DNA from 2 places in the Blautia sp. AF17-9LB genome. Region 1 is predicted to be linked to the other one. Evidence: predicted binding sites of a transcription regulator. Region 1 holds the regulator's gene; the other holds the start of a gene.
What was found. The regulator NrdR, encoded in region 1, represses ribonucleotide reductase genes. The targets are predictions, from matches to a motif close to CACAANATNTTGTG.

Region 1 (5,279 bases):
GGCTGTTTGCAGGAGAGAGCGTCGGCTTTGCTCTTGCAAGAGGTATTTCCGTTCTCGTTATCAGCTGCCCGTGTGCGCTCGGCCTTGCAACACCGGTTGCGATCATGGTCGGAAACGGAATGGGAGCAAAACACGGAACGATGTTCAAAACCGCAGTTTCTCTCGAGGAGACAGGAAAAACACAGATCGTTGCACTCGATAAGACTGGAACCATCACAAGCGGAGAGCCGCAGGTAACCGATCTTGTCCCGGCGGACGGTGTAAGTGAGGAGGAGCTTTTAAAAGGTGCCTTTGCACTGGAGCAGAAAAGTGAGCATCCGCTGGCCCGTGCGATTCTTGCACTTGCAGAGGAAAAAGGCCTGGCCCGCGAAGAAGTCAGTGATTTCTCTGCGCTTCCTGGAAACGGTCTTGTGGCAAAACGGAACGGAAAAGAGCTCTGCGGAGGCAACCGCGCACTGATTACGAAAAAAGCGGTTCTCGCGAAACAGATGGAAGAGCAGGCAGCAAAACTTTCCGAAGAAGGAAAGACACCGCTGTTCTTCAGTGAAGACGGAAAGATGCTCGGTATGATCGCGGTTGCGGATGTCATCAAAGAGGACAGCCCGCGTGCGGTGAAAGAGCTGCAGAATATGGGAATCCGTGTCGTGATGCTGACCGGAGACAATGAGCGCACCGCGCGTGCCATCGGCGCTGAGGCAGGTGTGGACGAAGTCATCGCAGGCGTTCTGCCGGATGGAAAAGAAGCGGTCATCAGCCGCCTGAAAGAAAAAGGAAAAGTAGCGATGGTAGGAGACGGCATCAACGATGCACCGGCTCTGACCAGTGCGGATATCGGTATTGCCATCGGAGCAGGAACCGATATCGCGATCGATGCGGCAGACGTTGTCCTGATGAAGAGCCGCCTCTCCGATGTACCGGCAGCGATCCGCTTAAGCCGTGCGACCCTCAGGAACATTCACGAGAATTTGTTCTGGGCCTTCATTTACAATATCATCGGTATTCCGCTGGCTGCGGGCGTATGGATCCCGCTGTTCGGCTGGAAGCTGAACCCGATGTTCGGTGCGGCGGCGATGAGCCTTTCGAGCTTCTGCGTTGTGACAAACGCCCTGCGTCTGAATCTGTTTCGGATGCACGACGCGTCAAAAGATAAAAGAATCAAAAACGAAATTCTAAAGGAGGATCTGAACATGACAACAGAACAGGGAATGGTAAAAACCATGACAATCGAGGGCATGATGTGCGGCCACTGCGAGGCAAGAGTGAAGAAAACACTTGAGGCAATCGAGGGTGTTGCATCCGCAGAAGTAAGCCATGAAAAAGGAACAGCCGTTGTAACACTGACAGCTCCTGTATCAGACGATGTGCTGAAAACAGCCGTAGAGGCACAGGATTACACCGTAAAAGGAATCCAGTAAAACAGGAAACGTTGAGAAAAGGGAAACGCGCCTGGAATGAAAATTTCCGGGCGCGTTTCTTTTTTTTACCAGATATAGCAAAAATATTGCAATTTGTTCGGAATTTTCGTGACAAAAGGACAAAAATCCGTTAGGATAGAGAAAAAGAAGAGCAAAAACAAAAGGGTTTTTAGGATCAGGAGGTTTTTACATTATGACAGAGTACAGACTTGCAAAGCCGGAAGAGTGGGAGGACTGCATCGAACTTGCAAACTACGTGTTCAGCACGGCACACCGTCCGCACGACTTTGAGCAGTTAATTCCAAGGGTTTATCAGGCAGGACCGGAAATGGCACGGATCCACCGCGTCGCTGTTGCGGAAAACGGCAGACTCCGGGCCGAGATTGCGGTGCTTCCGCAGCAAATGGCAGCAGGGGGTAAGCTGCTCCGCGCAGGATATGTGGGAAGCGTTTCCGTGCATCCAAAGGCAAGGGGCGAAGGCCACATGAAGCGTCTTCTTGGCGACTGGATTACGGATCTGGAAGGAACGTGTGATCTTCTGGCACTGGACGGCCAGAGACAGCGGTATGCCTACTTTGGCTTTACGCCGGGAAGTGAAAAATACACGTTTTACCTGGATGTGGCAAATGTGCGCCATACCTGGAAAAACGGGGAACTCTCCGCTTACACCTTTGCGCCGCTGTTTCCGGAAAACGGCGAAGCGGACGAAGAGGCGGCAGCCTTTGCAAAGAAGCTGAATGAGGAAAAACCGCTTTACGTGGTAAGAGAGGATGTGAAAGCCTGCCTGAAAACGTTCGGCGAGCAGGCAATTGCAATCTGGAAAAACGGTGAGCGGATCGGATATCTGGCACTTTGCGGCGGAAACCAGGTTGTGGAAGCAGAAGTGTTGGAGGAACAGGATTTCGTTCCTGCACTTGCCGCTTATTTAAAAGAAAATGCGCTTGACTCTCTTTTCATTTCCATTCCGGTGTATGAGACCGGAAAAGCAGCAGCGTTATCGGAAGTCTGCGAAAGCTTCACAAAAGAGCGCTGCGGTTCCGCGATGTACCGTATTTTCCAATTTGCAGACGTCATCGAGGCAATGCTGACCATGAAAGCAGAGACGATGGGCATCAGCGATGGAACGTGGTCTGCTGTACTGGAGGGACAGCCGGTGACCGTGACGGTAAAAGATGGAACTGTGACCGTGACAGGGGAAGCCCATCCGGGGGCAGATGTACTCAACCGGGAGCAGGCGCAGGAACTGCTTCTTTCACCGCTGGCAAGTAAGGGAAGCAAGGTTCCATCTGAAATCTGGAAGAACATTCCATCCGACTGGTTCCCGCTTCCGCTGTACTGTGCGACGGCAGACGAATTTTAGGCAATGACTGTTGGGAGGCAGAGAAATATGAACGAGACAGCGAAACGAGACAGAAGAGACGAAAAAGAAGAAATCCGGTACCATGTGATTTTCTACGGCCAGGTGCAGGGCGTGGGGTTCCGTTACCGGGCGTATTATGCTGCCTACCAGCTCGGGCTGACAGGCTGGGTGAGAAACTGCTGGGATGAGACGGTGGAGATGGAGGTGCAGGGTGATGAGGAGACGATCACGGAGATGATCAAAAGGATCCGCACCTCCAGCTACATCGAAATCACGGATGCAAAATGGACGAAGATTCCGCTGGAATCGGAATTCGGTTTTCATATCCGTTGATCAGGGCTGTTTTTTCTCTTTTTCCGGAATTTCGACGAGAATGATATCGTTGCCGATCTGGCAGATGCGGTCCCATGGGATCACAAAATCCTCGCCGTGGCAGAAAAAGCCGCAGAATTTCACAGGACCCGGAAGAACGAGTCCGGTAAGATGTCCCGTTTTTGGATTGAATTCCACATCAATCGGACAGCCGAGCGTTTTGCAGGTGCAGATATTGATAACTTCTTTCTGGCGGAGATCTACAACGCGCATGCGGTGCTCCTTTTTACTGATTCCTATGGAAAAACATATGCGAAAATGTTGCTGCAGTTGACTTGAATTTCACGGAAAAATGCGTATACTGTAAAAGTAGAAAACTTTCCGAAATACTTATTTAGAAACGAGGACGAAAGATATGAGATGTCCATTTTGTAATCAGGATAATACCCGGGTTGTGGATTCACGCCCGATTGAAGACAGCAATGCGATCCGCCGCCGCCGGATGTGCGATGTCTGCGGCAGACGCTTTACGACATACGAAAAAGTGGAGACGATCCCTTTGATCGTCATCAAAAAAGATATGAACCGCGAGCAGTATGACCGCTCGAAAATCGAGACCGGTATCCTGCGCGCCTGCCACAAACGGCCGGTGTCCGCCGAGAAGATCAACGAGATGGTCAACAAGGTGGAGACGGAGCTTTTCAACGGCGAGGAACGCGAGATTCCAAGCTCTGTGATCGGAGAGAAGGTCATGCATTACTTAAAAGACCTGGATCAGGTGGCGTACGTCCGCTTTGCGTCGATTTACCGTGAGTTCAAGGACGTCAACACGTTCATGGACGAGCTGAAAAAGATGCTCGACAAATAGCGGGAGGCAAAAAAATGGAAGTGTCGAACTATATTAAAATGCGTGATCAGATGCAGGAACGTTTTCTGACATACGATCAGAAGGAGATCGAAGGAAAGTATGGCTTTGCGTTTGATGGCGATTATTTCTATGTGCCGTATCTTTTTGAAGAATGGAGAGTGAACCGCCATACCGGCGTTGTAGAGGGATCAAAAGACCATTTTCTTCATGTACATCAGGGCAGTTTCAATGAGACGCTGACGATTTTCGACCTGCTCTGCTGCGGAAAGAAGGAGATTGTGCTCGCCGGCACGTATGCGCGTACCAATTCCTTAAAGGGAACGATCAAAGGCCGCACGATTGCGTCCGGCGTTCACGACAGCCGCGCCGCACGGTATGACGGGCATGTGGAACAGCTGAAAAAAGCATGCGTTTCCCTTGGCGGAAAACCATATTTCCCGGGAGACGCTGCTTTTGTTTTTCATGTCTTTCCGTTTCTGCCGCTCGTCTTCCAGTTCTGGGAGTCCGATGAGGAATTCCCGCCGGTGCTGAAGTTTATGTGGGATGAAAACGTCCTCGATTATCTGCGGTTTGAGACGCTGTATTACGTGATGGGAGATTTCCTGGACGCACTGGATCAAGCCTTCGATGCATGTAAAACAGAAGCCTGATACCTTTTGTGAGACAAAATCTTACGAAAATTTTTCGAATGTTTATAAAAATTTCAGTATACGAATCCCTTGGTTTAATGCTATAATGAGCGAAAGTGAGTAAAAAAAGAGAAGAGAAAGGGGAATGCATATGGCTTTTAGCATGAAAGTAACACCGGAAATAGAGGAACTGACAAACATCTGTCTGGATAACTCCAAAATGGATGTTTCGCTGTATGGGCAATACGATGTAAAACGCGGACTGCGCGATGTCAACGGCGTTGGCGTCCTTGCGGGACTGACACAGATTTCAAACGTTGTGTCTTCGGATATCATTGACGGCGTCAAAACACCGTGTGACGGACGTCTGTACTACCGCGGCATCAACGTGGAAAAACTGACCCAGGGATTTTTGAGTGAAAACCGTATGGGATTTGAAGAAGTCGCTTATCTGCTCCTGTTTGGAAATCTGCCGAATGAAGAGCAGCTTAAGCATTTTAAGACGATTTTAAAACAGCAGCAGTCCCTGCCGAAGAACTTTGTGCGTGACGTTGTTATGAAAGCGCCGACCAAGGACATGATGAACACTCTGTCCCGAAGCGTTCTGACCCTGTACGCGTACGACAACCACGCAGATGATACCTCCCTTCCGAATGTGCTTCGCCAGTGCATTAACCTGATTTCTGTTTTCCCGA
Region 2 (5,279 bases), 280 kb from region 1:
TGCTGATAGATAAGAAACTCCCGCTCAGCACCCTGACAGCCGAGGTAGTGATTTACCCGCAGCTCTTAAAGAATGTCCGCGTGGCAAACAAAGCAGCTGCAAAGGCCAACCCGGCAGTACAGAAAGCAGTAGAAGACGTAGCAGAGGCCCTGGGCGATGACGGACGCATCCTCGTAAGAGAGAGCGGCACCGAGCCGGTGATCCGTGTCATGGTGGAAGCACCGGACGACGCAACGTGTGCAAAATACGTAGACCAGGTTGTTTCTGTGATGCATAAAGAAGGACTTGTGACAGAATGAAAAAAAGACTGGTAATCTTTTTTCTGGCGGCGGCAATGGTGCTTGGCGGCTGTGAAAATAAAAATTCAAAGCTTTATAAAAAGGGCATCGAGGCGCTCGAACAGAAGGACTACGTAACGTCGATTGCGATGCTGGAGGGAGCCGTAAAGGCAGGCGACCGACTGGCGGAGAGCTACCGGTCGCTCGGCATCGCTTATCTGAAAAGCCAGGAGTATGACAAGGCAAAAGAGGCTTTCAAGAGCAGTCTTTCGAGCATGAAGCACAAAGACGCGGAGTTTTCGCGCGATGTCATGTATTACGAGGCGGAAACCTGCGTACAGGCCGGAGATCTGGATGGAGCCATTGAGATCTGCACCAATATTCAGGAAGAAAAGGCAGATGCCGATGCGCTGTTCCTTAGGGGACGCGCGTACTTCCTGCAGAAGAATTACGAGCAGGCGAAGGTGGATTTTGATGCGGCAGTGGAGACGAAGGAGAGCTATCAGCTCTGCTTTGACATTTACGAGCTGTATCAGGAGAGCAGTATGAAGGCGGACGGAGACCGTTACCTCGAAGCGGCAGTGAAGATTGAGCCGAAAACGACCGAGGATTATTATAATATCGGCTGTGCATACTACTATCTGGAGGAGCAGGACGAGGCGGTCAAAGCGTTCTCGAAGGCAATGAAGGACGGCAGCAGCGCGGCGATGGAAATGCTCGGCGAGGTTTACCTTTCCAATGGTCAGAACGACGAGGCGAAAGCACTGTTTTCTTCGTATCTTTCGACAGATGGCTTTGCGGCGGCAGCAAACAACGGGCTGGCGCTCTGCGCACTTGCGGAAAACGACACGGACAGTGCACTCTCGTATATCGAGGAAGGACTCAAAACGGCAGAGGATTCCGACCGGGAAAATCTGCTGTTCAACCAGATTGTATCCTATGAAAAACGGGCGGATTTTGATACCGCGAAGTCGCTGATGGCGGATTTTCTGGCAGCATACCCGGAAAACACCGCGGCGCAGCGGGAAAATACGTTTCTCCAGAACCGATAACAGACGGAGGAAGTTGGATTGTTTGATTTAAGAGAAGAACAGGAGCGCGTGATTCTGGTCGGCGTACAGGAAAACGGCGGCGCAAACGCAGAAGAATCGCTCGACGAGCTGGCGGAACTGGCCAGCACCGCCGGTGCGAAGGTGGAGGGCCGCCTGGTGCAGGTGCGGGAGGCCATTCATCCGGGAACGTACATCGGAAAAGGAAAATTAGAGGAATTGAAAATTCTGGTGCGCGCCTGCGATGCGACGGGCATCATCTGCGACGATGAGCTCTCCTCGATCCAGTTAAAAGGGCTGGAGGAAGCACTGGAATGCAAGATCATGGACCGTACGCTTTTGATCCTGGATATCTTTGCGGCGCGCGCCGTGAGCAGCGAGGGTAAAATCCAGGTTGAGCTGGCCCAGTTAAAGTACCGTGCGTCCCGACTTTCCGGCCTTGGCACATCGCTTTCCCGTCTCGGCGGCGGAATCGGTACGAGAGGACCGGGAGAGAAAAAGCTGGAAACCGACCGGCGCCTGATCCGCACGCGTATTACGCAGTTAAAACGTGAGCTTGAGGAAGTACGCCAGCACAGAGAGCTCCTTCGTGAAGGCAGAAAACGTTCCAAAATCCCGGTAGCGGCGCTCGTAGGCTATACGTCAGCGGGAAAGAGCAGTCTTTTAAATGCACTGACAGGATCGGAAATTCTGGCAGATGCAATGCTGTTTTCCACGCTGGATACGACGACGCGGTCACTGACCCTTCCGGATGGACAGGAAATCCTGCTGACCGATACGGTTGGATTTATCAATAAGCTGCCACATCATCTGATCGATGCATTCCGCAGTACGCTGGAGGAAGCACGGTATGCCGACTATATTCTCCACGTTGTGGATACGTCAAATCCGCAGATGGAGCTGCAGATGCAGGTCGTGTACGATACGCTGCGGGAACTGAAAGTTGAGGACAAAAAGATCGTCACCCTGCTGAACAAGCAGGATAAGCTTCTCGCCCCGATGGTTGTAAAAGATTTCCGGGCAGACGCGAGCCTTGCGGTCTCTGCCAAAACAGGACAGGGACTCGAAGACCTCAAAAATTTACTCTCCTCGTGGATGATGGAGGGAAAAATCTATATCGAGCGCCTCTATCCGTACGATAAGGCGGGAACGATTTCACTGATCCGCGGATACGGAATTCTGCTCGAAGAAGAATATCTGCCGGAAGGCATCCGCGTAAAAGCCTATGTACCGAAGGATATCTATCCGAGGGTATAGAGGTATGGCAAGCGGGCTTAAAAACGGCAGTACATCCCTTTAAGCGCCGTACAGCGCCGAAAAATGGAAGGGACAGAATACAAGTAAAAGTACCATATCTAGTGATGTTAGAAAATTTCACACTAGATATGGTACTTTTTACTATTGACGGGAGAAACATGCTCTGCTATCATATGGTTCAGACACTGCAAAGAGTGGAACCTTAAAAAGGCCTTGCAGAAACGGTTGAATTAACAGGAGGGATTCCATGTTTCAGGTAGAAAAGAGAGACGGAACGATTGCAGAGTTCCAGATGAAAAAGATTACCGATGCGATTGGAAAAGCATTCGGCGCAAAAGATATGCAGTTCAGCGATGACATGCTTCAGATGCTGGCACTGCGCGTAACAGCGGACTTTCAGTCCAAGATCAAAGACGGAAAAATTTCAGTGGAGGCAATTCAGGACAGCGTGGAGAACGTGCTGATCCAGTGCGGCTACGCAGAAGTGGCAAAAGCTTACATTCTGTACCGCAAGCAGAGGGAAAAAATCCGCAACATGAAATCGACGATCGTAGACTACAAAGAGATCGTGGACAGCTACGTAAAAGTAGAGGACTGGCGTGTCAAAGAGAACTCGACCGTAACGTATTCTGTCGGCGGTCTGATCTTAAGCAATTCCGGCGCGATCACAGCCAACTACTGGTTATCAGAGATTTATGATGACGAGATCGCCGAGGCACACCGCAACGCGGATATTCACATCCACGACCTGTCGATGCTGACCGGCTACTGTGCAGGATGGTCGTTAAAACAGCTCATCAAAGAAGGACTTGGCGGCATCAACGGAAAGATTACTTCTTCTCCGGCAAGACATCTTTCGGTTCTGTGCAACCAGATGGTCAACTTCCTCGGCATTATGCAGAACGAGTGGGCAGGTGCGCAGGCATTTTCTTCATTTGATACGTATCTGGCGCCGTTCGTCAAAGTGGACAACTTAAGCTACGGCGAAGTGAAGAAGTGCATCGAGGCGTTTATCTACGGCGTCAACACACCGAGCCGCTGGGGAAGCCAGGCACCGTTCTCCAACATCACACTCGACTGGACCGTACCGGATGACCTCGCGGAGCTTCCGGCGATCGTCGGCGGTAAGGAGATGGACTTCAAGTACAAAGACTGTAAAAAAGAGATGGATATGGTCAACAAAGCGTTCATCGAGACGATGATCGAGGGAGATGCCAACGGAAGAGGCTTCCAGTACCCGATCCCGACCTACTCCATCACATCCGATTTTGACTGGTCCGATACGGAGAATAACCGTCTGCTGTTCGAAATGACTGCAAAATACGGTACCCCGTACTTCTCCAACTACATCAACAGCGATATGAAACCAAGCGACGTGCGCTCCATGTGCTGCCGTCTCCGCCTGGATCTGCGTGAGCTTCGAAAGAAAACCGGCGGATTCTTCGGTTCCGGCGAGAGCACCGGATCGGTCGGCGTTGTCACCATCAATATGCCGCGTATCGCATATCAGTCCAAAGATGAGAAAGAGTTCTACCGCCGTCTCGATCATATGATGGATATTGCCGCACGTTCGTTAAAGACGAAACGTGAGGTCATTACCCGTCTCCTGGATGAGGGACTGTATCCATATACGAAACGGTACCTTGGAACGTTTGAGAACCACTTCTCAACCATCGGTCTGATCGGTATGAACGAGGCCGGCTTAAATGCCGCATGGCTCGGAAAGGGTCTGGAGGATCCGAAGACACAGCAGTTTACGAAAGAAGTTCTGAACCATATGAGAGAGCGTCTTTCTGATTACCAGGAGGAGTACGGCGATCTGTACAACCTTGAGGCAACTCCGGCGGAGTCGACCGCATACCGTCTGGCAAAACACGACCGTGCAAAATGGCCGGATATCAAGACCGCAGGCCATGAGGGAGATACCCCGTACTACACCAACAGCTCCCATCTGCCGGTGGACTATACCGAGGATATTTTCTCTGCGCTTGATATTCAGGATGATCTGCAGACGCTGTACACCTCGGGAACTGTATTTCATGCGTTCCTTGGCGAAAAACTGCCGGACTGGAAAGCAGCAGCTTCCCTTGTGCGGAAGATTGCAGAGAACTACAAACTGCCGTACTACACGCTGTCCCCGACGTATTCTGTTTGTGCGAACGACGGCTATCTCGCCGGCGAGCATTTTACATGTCCGATCTGTGGAAAAGAGGCAGAGGTTTACAGCCGTATCACGGGATATTACCGTCCGGTCAAGAACTGGAACGACGGAAAACGCCAGGAGTACAAGAACAGAACTGTATATGATATCATCCACTCCAAATCGCCGGAGCAGAAAATGAAATCGTACGGCGCAGCAGAGAAACTGGCAGAGCAGGCCGCTGGAAAAGAAGAGCCGAAAGCCGCTGCAGCAGCAGATAAAATCGAGGAAGACGGCATGTACCTGTTCACGACAAGCACCTGCCCGAACTGCAAAATGGCAAAAGAAATGCTCGCCGAGGAGCAGTATGAGGTGATCGACGCAGAGCGTCACCCGGATCTTGCCGCACAGTACGGCATCATGCAGGCACCGACTCTTCTCGTTGTGGAGGACGGCCAGGCGCAGAAGATTGTGAATGCTTCCAATATCCAGAAATATGTGGATGAATATCTCTCCTAAATCTGTGCGCATATAGTTGCAGGAAAGAACAAACAG

Region 2: the regulator NrdR is predicted to act here: its motif matches at 2,705-2,718, upstream of DWX00_RS02350 (ribonucleoside triphosphate reductase).

Annotation. Positions count from the first base shown of each region.
Region 1 is NZ_QUGU01000002.1:340,330-345,608, forward strand. It holds gene DWX00_RS03885 (heavy metal translocating P-type ATPase) at 1-1,415, shown strand, start outside; gene DWX00_RS03890 (GNAT family N-acetyltransferase) at 1,609-2,775, shown strand; gene DWX00_RS03895 (acylphosphatase) at 2,803-3,108, shown strand; gene DWX00_RS03900 (YlmC/YmxH family sporulation protein) at 3,109-3,360, opposite strand; gene nrdR (transcriptional regulator NrdR) at 3,503-3,955, shown strand; gene DWX00_RS03910 (DUF3786 domain-containing protein) at 3,970-4,605, shown strand; gene DWX00_RS03915 (citrate/2-methylcitrate synthase) at 4,736-5,279, shown strand, end outside.
Region 2 is NZ_QUGU01000002.1:55,937-61,215, forward strand. It holds gene glmM (phosphoglucosamine mutase) at 1-299, shown strand, start outside; gene DWX00_RS02340 (tetratricopeptide repeat protein) at 296-1,330, shown strand; gene hflX (GTPase HflX) at 1,349-2,584, shown strand; gene DWX00_RS02350 (ribonucleoside triphosphate reductase) at 2,832-5,243, shown strand.